Regions from separate parts of the Shouchella oshimensis genome, predicted to be linked through region 2. Evidence: riboswitches for the same ligand, from Rfam matches in the RefSeq annotation. Region 2 holds a riboswitch; the other holds the start of a gene.
The links. A riboswitch is a leader RNA that binds a small molecule or an ion and turns the genes downstream of it on or off. The one in region 2 is predicted to bind S-adenosylmethionine.
Positions count from the first base shown of each region.

Region 1: another riboswitch for S-adenosylmethionine. It lies ahead of mmuM (homocysteine S-methyltransferase); the one in region 2 lies ahead of NDM98_RS18975 (5-methyltetrahydropteroyltriglutamate--homocysteine S-methyltransferase).

Region 1 is NZ_JAMQJY010000001.1:2,576,893-2,581,109, reverse strand. It holds gene NDM98_RS13530 (DgaE family pyridoxal phosphate-dependent ammonia lyase) at 1-5, shown strand, start outside; gene dagF (2-dehydro-3-deoxy-phosphogluconate aldolase) at 7-762, shown strand; gene NDM98_RS13520 (sugar kinase) at 755-1,771, shown strand; SAM riboswitch class I at 1,851-1,958, shown strand; gene mmuM (homocysteine S-methyltransferase) at 2,133-3,116, shown strand; gene NDM98_RS13510 (TetR/AcrR family transcriptional regulator) at 3,239-3,853, opposite strand; gene NDM98_RS13505 (SDR family NAD(P)-dependent oxidoreductase) at 4,045-4,217, shown strand, end outside.
Region 2 is NZ_JAMQJY010000003.1:303,698-307,914, reverse strand. It holds gene NDM98_RS18980 (IS1182 family transposase) at 1-463, shown strand, start outside; gene NDM98_RS18975 (5-methyltetrahydropteroyltriglutamate--homocysteine S-methyltransferase) at 505-1,608, opposite strand; SAM riboswitch class I at 1,698-1,803, opposite strand; gene NDM98_RS18970 (nucleotidyltransferase domain-containing protein) at 2,104-2,580, opposite strand; gene NDM98_RS23635 (hypothetical protein) at 2,676-2,798, shown strand; gene NDM98_RS18965 (Gfo/Idh/MocA family protein) at 2,881-4,047, opposite strand.

The sequences.
Region 1 (4,217 bases), on a different contig from region 2:
AGTAAAATGTCGAGTCTCTCAAAACGCTTTTATAAAGATCGAGTGGCACTGAACGTACTAGCAAACAGTATAGACAATGCGAAGGATATTTTTCAAGCAGCAGAGGGGTATGTTGTCGTTGGGGTGCTTTCAAAAAATTACCCAACCGTAGACGAAGCGGTAAAAGCTATGAAGGAGTACGGTGAGGTGATTGAAGATGCTGTCTCCATTGGGCTTGGAGCGGGAGATAATCGTCAGGCGGCGGTTGTGGCTGAGATTTCTACGCACTACTCAGGCAGTCATATTAACCAGGTGCTTCCGTCTGTAGGAGCCACTCGTGCGAATCTAAATGGAAATGAAAGCTGGATTAATGCGCTCGTTTCTCCAACAGGTAAGCCAGGTTACGTGAATCTCTCAACAGGACCCATCAGTGCCGAGCAAAAGGAACAGGCGATTGTTCCGGTTGAGGCTGCGATCGCCCTTGTGCGAGACATGGGAGGGAATGCATTAAAGTACTTTCCGATGAAAGGATTAACGACAGAAGAGGAATACCGTGCCGTGGCAAAGGCGTGTGGAGAAGCAGGATTCGCACTCGAACCAACGGGTGGCATTGATAAGGAGAACTTTGAGGCAATTCTGCGTATTGCTCTGGAGGCAGGTGTGCCGAAAATTATCCCTCATGTGTATTCATCGATTATTGATAAGGAATCTGGTAACACGAACATTGAGGACGTAAAAGAGTTGATGATCACCATTAAAAAGCTGGTTGATGAGCATGAGTAAGCGGATTGCAGCCTTTGGCGAGGTGATGATGCGATTACAGGTTCCTGGCTTTGAGCTGTTATCTCAGGCGAACACGCTCCATTACTCGTTTTCAGGAACGGGTGTTAATGTTGTGTCTGCCTTGTCGCATTATGGTCATGCTGGGTATTTGGTTTCAGCTTTACCTGCCAATCCGCTTGGGGATGCGGCTGTAAGCTATCTTGGTAAGCTAGGCATCTCTAAGAATTACCTTGTACGATGGGGGCAGTATCTTGGTCACTATTTTCTAGAGAATGGAGTTGGTCCAAGACCAAGTCGCGTGACATATTCAAACCGGCTAGAGAGCAGCTTCAACACCGCACCTGAATCGATCTATGACTTTGCTCAGATAGCGGAAAACGTGGATGTTGTTCACTTTTGTGGGATTACCCTTGCTATGAATGATACAGCTCGAACGAATATCGGGCGGTTTGCAGCAGCTGTAAAGGAAAGTGGTGGACTCGTTGTCTTTGACTGTAACTATCGCCCTTCGCTGTGGGGTGAAGATGGGTATGAAAAAGCAAAGCCGTATTACGAAGACTTGCTTACGAAGGCCGACATCGTGATGATGAATGAGAAGGATGCCTTGCATGTGCTCAACATGCAAACTAACAAGACAGACCGCACGGAACAGCTTAAAGAGCTCATTCCAGCTGTAGCAGAAGCCTATTCCATTCGAGTTATTGCAGGTACGCATCGCACGATCCACGAGGATCAAACACACTCGTTACGGGGCTATCTATACAAGGACAAACAATTTACCTTTTCGAACATACTGAGATTTACCGTGCACGATCGAATTGGGGCGGGAGATGCTTTTACGAGTGGCATTATCCATGGAGAACTGGAGGAGCTGTCACCTGAAACAACTGTTACGTTTGCGACAACAGCAGGGATGCTGAAGCATACAACAGTAGGTGACACACCAATGTTAACCGATGAGGATATTTTTGAAGCGATGTCTTCACAAGGTGGCGATATTAGAAGGTAGTTAAAAAAGATCAACTTAAAAATGGCAATTGACAAATATCTAATTCTTTCATAACATTGTGAAATACATATAATTGAATATCTTATCTAGAGTGACTGAGGGACAGGCCTGATGACGTCCGGCAACCATCATGTGTGACATGAAAGGTGCTAATTCCTGCAGAATGTTTCATTCTGAGAGATAAGTTTTTTTATGAAAAGCCTCTTTCTGATGAAAGGGGCTTTTTTGTTTTTTTGATACGCACTGGGATCGTGAATGAAGGCGACACGATGTTCATTGTGTCGCACCAGCTTCAGTTTGTGAGAGAGATCTCTGACCGCGTTATTTTTATGGAGATTTATAAATGAGGGAGGACATATAAATGAATCCAATCGAACATATCTTAACTGACTTTCCTCTAATGATTTTAGATGGAGCACTGGCGACAGAGCTTGAACGCTATGGGTGTGACTTAAACGACCCATTATGGTCAGCCAAGATTTTACTCGAGAAGCCGCGCGTGATTAAGCAGGTTCATACGGATTATTTTGAGGCTGGCGCAGACTGTGCAATCACAGCAAGCTACCAGGCGACTGTGAAAGGCTACAGGAAAAGAGGCTTGAGCGAAATTGAAGCTGCTATGTTGATTAAGCAATCCGTTCATCTTGCGGTGGAAGCACGGGACGAGTTTTGGAGTGTTGAGGGGAATCAGCTTGGACGTCCAAAACCGATTGTTGCTGCGTCGGTTGGTCCGTACGGTGCGTATCTTGCCGATGGCTCTGAATATCGCGGAGACTATGGATTATGCGAAGAGGAGCTCGTTTTATTTCATAGAGAGAGAATAAGACTCTTAATTGAAGCGGGTGCGGATGTTCTGGCATGTGAGACGATTCCGTGTTTGGTAGAGGCCAAGGCAATTGCTCGTATATTAAAGGAATTTCCTGATGTGTATGCGTGGATCTCGTTTAGCGCAAAGGATGAGTTGTATATTAGTAGTGGAGAAAGAATGGCCGACTGTGCAGAGTGGCTAGCGGGAGAGAAGCAAGTAGCGGCGGTTGGCATCAATTGTACGGCTCCGCAGTTTGTGGAGTCGTTGATTACTGAGGTTAAATCGGGCACGTCGAAACCAATCATTGTGTATCCAAATTCAGGTGAAGCATATGATGCCGATAGTAAGCAGTGGAGTGATGAGGGTTCATATGAGTCGTTTGTTGCAAGCACGAAGCGGTGGTTTGAAGCTGGAGCTACGGTGGTTGGTGGATGCTGCCGGACAACGCCTGAGGACATTAAAGGGATTCGTGAGTGGATGCGCAAGTACAGAGGGAAGGAATTGATTGAGAGGATCGATTCCTTTTTCTTATGCTAATTCTCCCCCTGCAACCGCTCCACACTCTCCGAATGAAAAGGAGAAGCCTCCCCTCATCTACTACACTAAAAGGATTTCTGTCCAGATCAAAGAAATTAAAGCACTGCATTCCTCCAAAATCCTCAGTCTCCCTTCTCTTCATTCCCCCCAACATACTTCACCGAATGCATATGCGTCTTCGTTAACTCAATCACTTCTTGAATAAACGTCTCTCGATCTTCCTTAAAACCCTCTCTAATCCAATACTTCAACAATCCATAAAACCCATAAGCTGTGTACTTTTTAAAATATTCCATGTTCACGGGGGCATGATCAATCGTCTCAAATTCAAATTGCTCTTGATATATTTTCAGAATGGTTTGCGGGAAACGAGTATGTAAGCCGGGTAAGGTATCCTCATATTTAATTAAGGAAAAGAAGTCACGATTGGTGTAAATGTAGGTGACAATATCAAAGGACGAATTTTTCAGATGGGTTGTATGCACTTTTTGCCCGGGTACGTAGGAATTACCGACAGACTTTTCTAATCCTGCTAATGTCGTCACAAGTGTATCTTCGGCTAAGTCTAGTTTGTCTTTGTAATGAATGTAGAATGTACTACGGTTATAGGCCGCATGATCGACAATGTCTTTTACTGTTACGTGATGGTAGCCCATTTCCTTGATGAGCTCGATTAAGGCGTGTCTGAAATGTGCTTTGGTTCGATTTTGTCGTTGTGATGACTGTTCATGATTCATGGAATAATCTCCTTCAATCTAGACACTTTTCATCAATATGTCTATGTAGTAGACATATTGAGAAAACCTACTGATTGTTAATTGTGAACAAAGTAGTACAATTTAGTTACATAAGTTAGGCACTCATAATAGATACTATCTATTATACATGTCTGGATTATGCAGATAAGATTAGCCTAGGGGGCATTATGATGGGAAAATTACAAGACAAAGTAGCAGTGATTACCGGCGGTGCATCTGGTATTGGGGCAGCCACTGCAAGATTATTCGTTTCAGAAGGAGCCAAAGTGGTTCTTGTTGATTTAAATGAAGAGAAGGGCAAGGCGTTTGAAAAGGAATTGAAAACGCTTAATGCAGAAGCTCT
Region 2 (4,217 bases):
ACTAGCTTTTCACTATCATTCCGAAAAGCGTGATAAAGCGGGTTTTATGCGAAAGTACCGTGTGTATGAATGTGAGGATTGTTCGTCTTGTCCCTTCCGAGCTCAATGTACAAAAGCAAAAGAAGGAAATCAGAGAAGGATCTATTACAACGAACGTTGGGAAGAACAAAAAGCCTATACGAGACAGCTGCTTGCCGAAAAAGAAACAGGTGAAATCTATGGCAAACGCAAAATCGATGTGGAACCAGTCTTCGGATTTCTGAAGGCTAATTTGCGTTTCACTCGAGTCTCTGTACGAAGTAAAGAGAAAGTGAAAAATGAATTAGGATTCGCGTTCATGGCGGTGAACATAAGGAAGTTCACCGCTAGAGCCGTTAGGTTTTCAAGATATTTTAAGAATCGAGTATCAAAAAAGATCTCCTTCACCAAGAAAATGGTGATGGAGATCTTTTTTTGTATCTGAGACTAGTTATGTCCCAACCTCTTTTATTTAACTGCTGACCGTTATCCCCAAAGCTCCTTAGAAAGATCAACAATATACTTCAATTTTTCCCACTGCTCTTCTTCGGTTAGAATATTTCCATGGTGTGTTGAGGCAAAGCCACATTGCGGGCTCAAGCATAGCTGCTCAGCAGGAACGTATTGTGTTGCTTCCTCGAAACGGGCTTTAATGGTTTCTTTGTCTTCAAGTTCACCATGCTTTGACGTGAATAAGCCAAGTACAACCTGAGGTCCTCCATTTGGAATGTGCTCTAATGGTTCAAAATCGCCTGAACGATCATCATCGTATTCTAAGAAAAAACCATCTACTTTTTCTTTCGCGAATAAAGTAGGTGCTATTTTTGCGTAGCTTCCTTCAAATGCCCATTTTGAACGATAGTTTCCACGGCAAAGGTGGGTAGTGACAACTAAGTCTTCTGGTTTGTCTTCTAATACGCCATTAATGACGCGTAAAGCTAATTCAATTAGTTCTTCACGTGAATGCCCACTATCGTTAAATGGAATATTAGGTGCATTTAAACCTGCAATATACACATCGTCTAGTTGAAGGTATCGGCAGCCTGCGTCATAAAATGCTTGAATGGTATCGCGGTAAGTTTGAATGACATCTTTAGCGAAGTCCTCAATGTCAGGATAGATCTCAAGATTACGGATGCCTGCATTAAACAATTGATTAGGGCTTGGAATGGTTTGTTTAGCAACTGCTCGATCTCCAACGATCTCTTTGAACTGAATAAATTCGTTTATTTGCGGATGATCTTGATTAAATGAGATCTTCCCAGTTACACGTACATCATACGCCTCTGTATCCTCACCTTTAAACTTGAAGCCATGCTCTGGAACATAACCCTCCACACCAGTTAGATGTTCAAGGAAATCAGTATGCCAGAACCTGCGGCGGAATTCTCCATCTGTGACAGCCAACAAACCAACCTCAATTTGCTTATCAACAACTCTTGTTATTTCAGTTGTTTCAATGTCATACAACTCACTTGCTGTAATCGTTCCCTCTTTAAAGTCTTTTCTCGCCTTATGAATGCTTTCTGGGCGTAATAGACTTCCTACGTGGTCTGCTCTAAATGGTGCTTTTCCTTTTGCGATTGTCATGATGTTCTCTCCTCTTTTTTTCAGTTTTCCTATCAAAAAACCCCTCTTCCAAAAGAAGAGGGGTTGATAATCTACACGATAACCTGCTCTTCTTATCTTTGTAGTATTACAACTACAGGAATTGGCACAGTTCTTAAAAAAAAGTCTGTTGCCGAGGTTTCAAAGGGCCAGTCCCTCCACCTCTCTGGATAAGAAAAATTAAATTATTTAATTAATAGGATTACTATAAGGTTTTTTAATAGAGAATGTCAATAACATATTTTGTCTTTCATTTCTTGCCTGAAGAAAATCCTTCAAACAAAAATCCACCAAGTGGCTTATAAATATCAGTCACAAAGCGAACAAACTTATCTTTGTTTTGGTGTTGATAATATTCACGAAGACTTATAAAAAATGTATTTGCCAGCTTGTAATCAAAATTATGTAGTGCCCTTGTTAATCCCTTTCCTCTACCTGACCATTGATTGTTTAGTCTTAAGATAAAATCAGGTAGCTCTAAAGAGAGCTGTTTAAAGTGATAATAGCTTCATCATTGTGCTTGGAGTCAATGAAATCATCTAATAGATCCCCGATAAAGTATCTTGATGCATTGATATAATTCATGGTTAAGGGAGTGGGGCCACTCTGGACATGTTTTACTGCGCTTTCGACTATTAATTTGTAGGATGCGTGGTCTTTGAGTAGAAGACCTTCTATCAACATATTCCCTAAAATAGGCCTACCTATCTCTTTTTCACGTTCAAACTCTTTGATATACGAGTTTGATTGATGAATAAATGCTTCAATTCTCCATTCGTCATAAAGAAAGCTCTCTCTATAGTGATCCAGCTTGTCATCAAAAATAACGATGTCTAGATCGGAAGTTGGTGTTTCTTCACCACGCGAGGCACTGCCGGCAAGGATGGCAAAATCACAATCCGGGAAGTGTTGAGTGAGGAAGGATTTTGCAGTAAGAAGGGCTGTTTTTTTCATGTGGATGTCTCCTTTCAACTATTTCCTCTTTTTGTATATAGTAACAGAAACGATTGACTTTTGGTTAGCGTGAATTGTAGCGAGAGTTTAGTTTAGTGGACTTAAAGGAGCTTCTCTATCAAGTTCAAGATGCAGCACCCCCTTACTATGGGGCTGAACTCATACAAGCCGTACTTCTGCTTAGTTATGACTATATCAAAAAAGAAGATGGTGACTAGTAAACAACCTTAATCGTCTTGCAAGCTGTTAAGTAAAAAATGAAAAGAAGTGGACATCAAGATGCTGATGTCCACTTCTTTTCTATGTTGTTTGATCATACTTTCCACCAGTTGTAATATCTTCTGTATCAAATCCATCCACTGACACAGTCTTCTCGTGAAAATAGATCGTATTTTTCAAAATGCTTTCTTTTGTATAAAAGCTATCATCAGCTTTCAAGGGAAGGGTAACGGTTTTCTTTTCGCTTGCAGATTTATAGATTGCTGTTATGAGTTCGAGTGTTTGTCTGCCTTGCTGACCATCAACTAGCACCGGAGTGCCGCCTTGAATAGCCAAAAGCACATCATGGATTTGACCTAAGTGTGCCTCATGAACGACGGAGGGCAGGTTTTCATAGAGATCATTGATGGTCTGTTCTGTATCTGAATCTTTATTCGGAAAACCATTAGCTGAAGAAGTGGAGGCGTGAATACGCCATGGTACAGAAATTCGCGCTTTTTCTCCTTGGAAAATTATCTGTTGCTCCTCGCCATGATGAACAACGGAGCTTGTTATTTGAGCAATGGATCCATCTTTATATTTTAGAATCGCAACAGAAAGATCCTCCACTTCCGCATTGTCATGAGCTGTATTACTCATAATAGCTGTCACTTCAGTAGGCATACCGTTCATCCATTGAAGGATATCGATATGATGCACGGCATGATTTAATGTGCAGCCACCGCCTTCTTTTTCCCAAGTTCCTCGCCACCAAAGATCATAATAACAGTTGCCCCTCCACCAGAAGGAGTCTACTTGGCTATGAAGAACTTTCCCAATAAGCTGTTGATCAAGAATTTGTTTAACCTTCATCATTGGTGTGAAAAAGCGATTTTGCGCAATAACGGAAACAATTCGATTCTGCTCTTTGGCTGTTTGATTAATAAGATCACATTCTTCTAAGGAGGCAGCCATTGGTTTTTCAATCAGAACATGTTTACCTGCCTTTAAAAGTCGTACGGCGATAGAAGCGTGAGTGGAAGGGGGCGTGCAAATGGAGACGAGATCAATTTCTGGATCTGCACATATTTCATCAATATCTTTAAAAACAGGCACTCTTTTTAATCCGTAATCCTGGGCTTTCTCTTTAGCCTTTTTCAAGTCTAAGTCGCAAAGAACGGTTACTTCACAAAGATCAGCAAACCGTTTATATGCCTCGATATGTGCAGGACTAATCGCACCAATCCCAACAATGGCAACATGAATCATCGATAACGCCCTCCTTTTATAAAACGCTTACATTAATTGAAGAGTACGGTGCAATGATGACGATGTCAATGTAAAAAGTGATTTGAAGAACAAGAAGACTGCTACGTATAAAAGGAACACCGAGAATGACAATGACAGTTAATTATCTCCTAAAGAAGACATAATCTAAT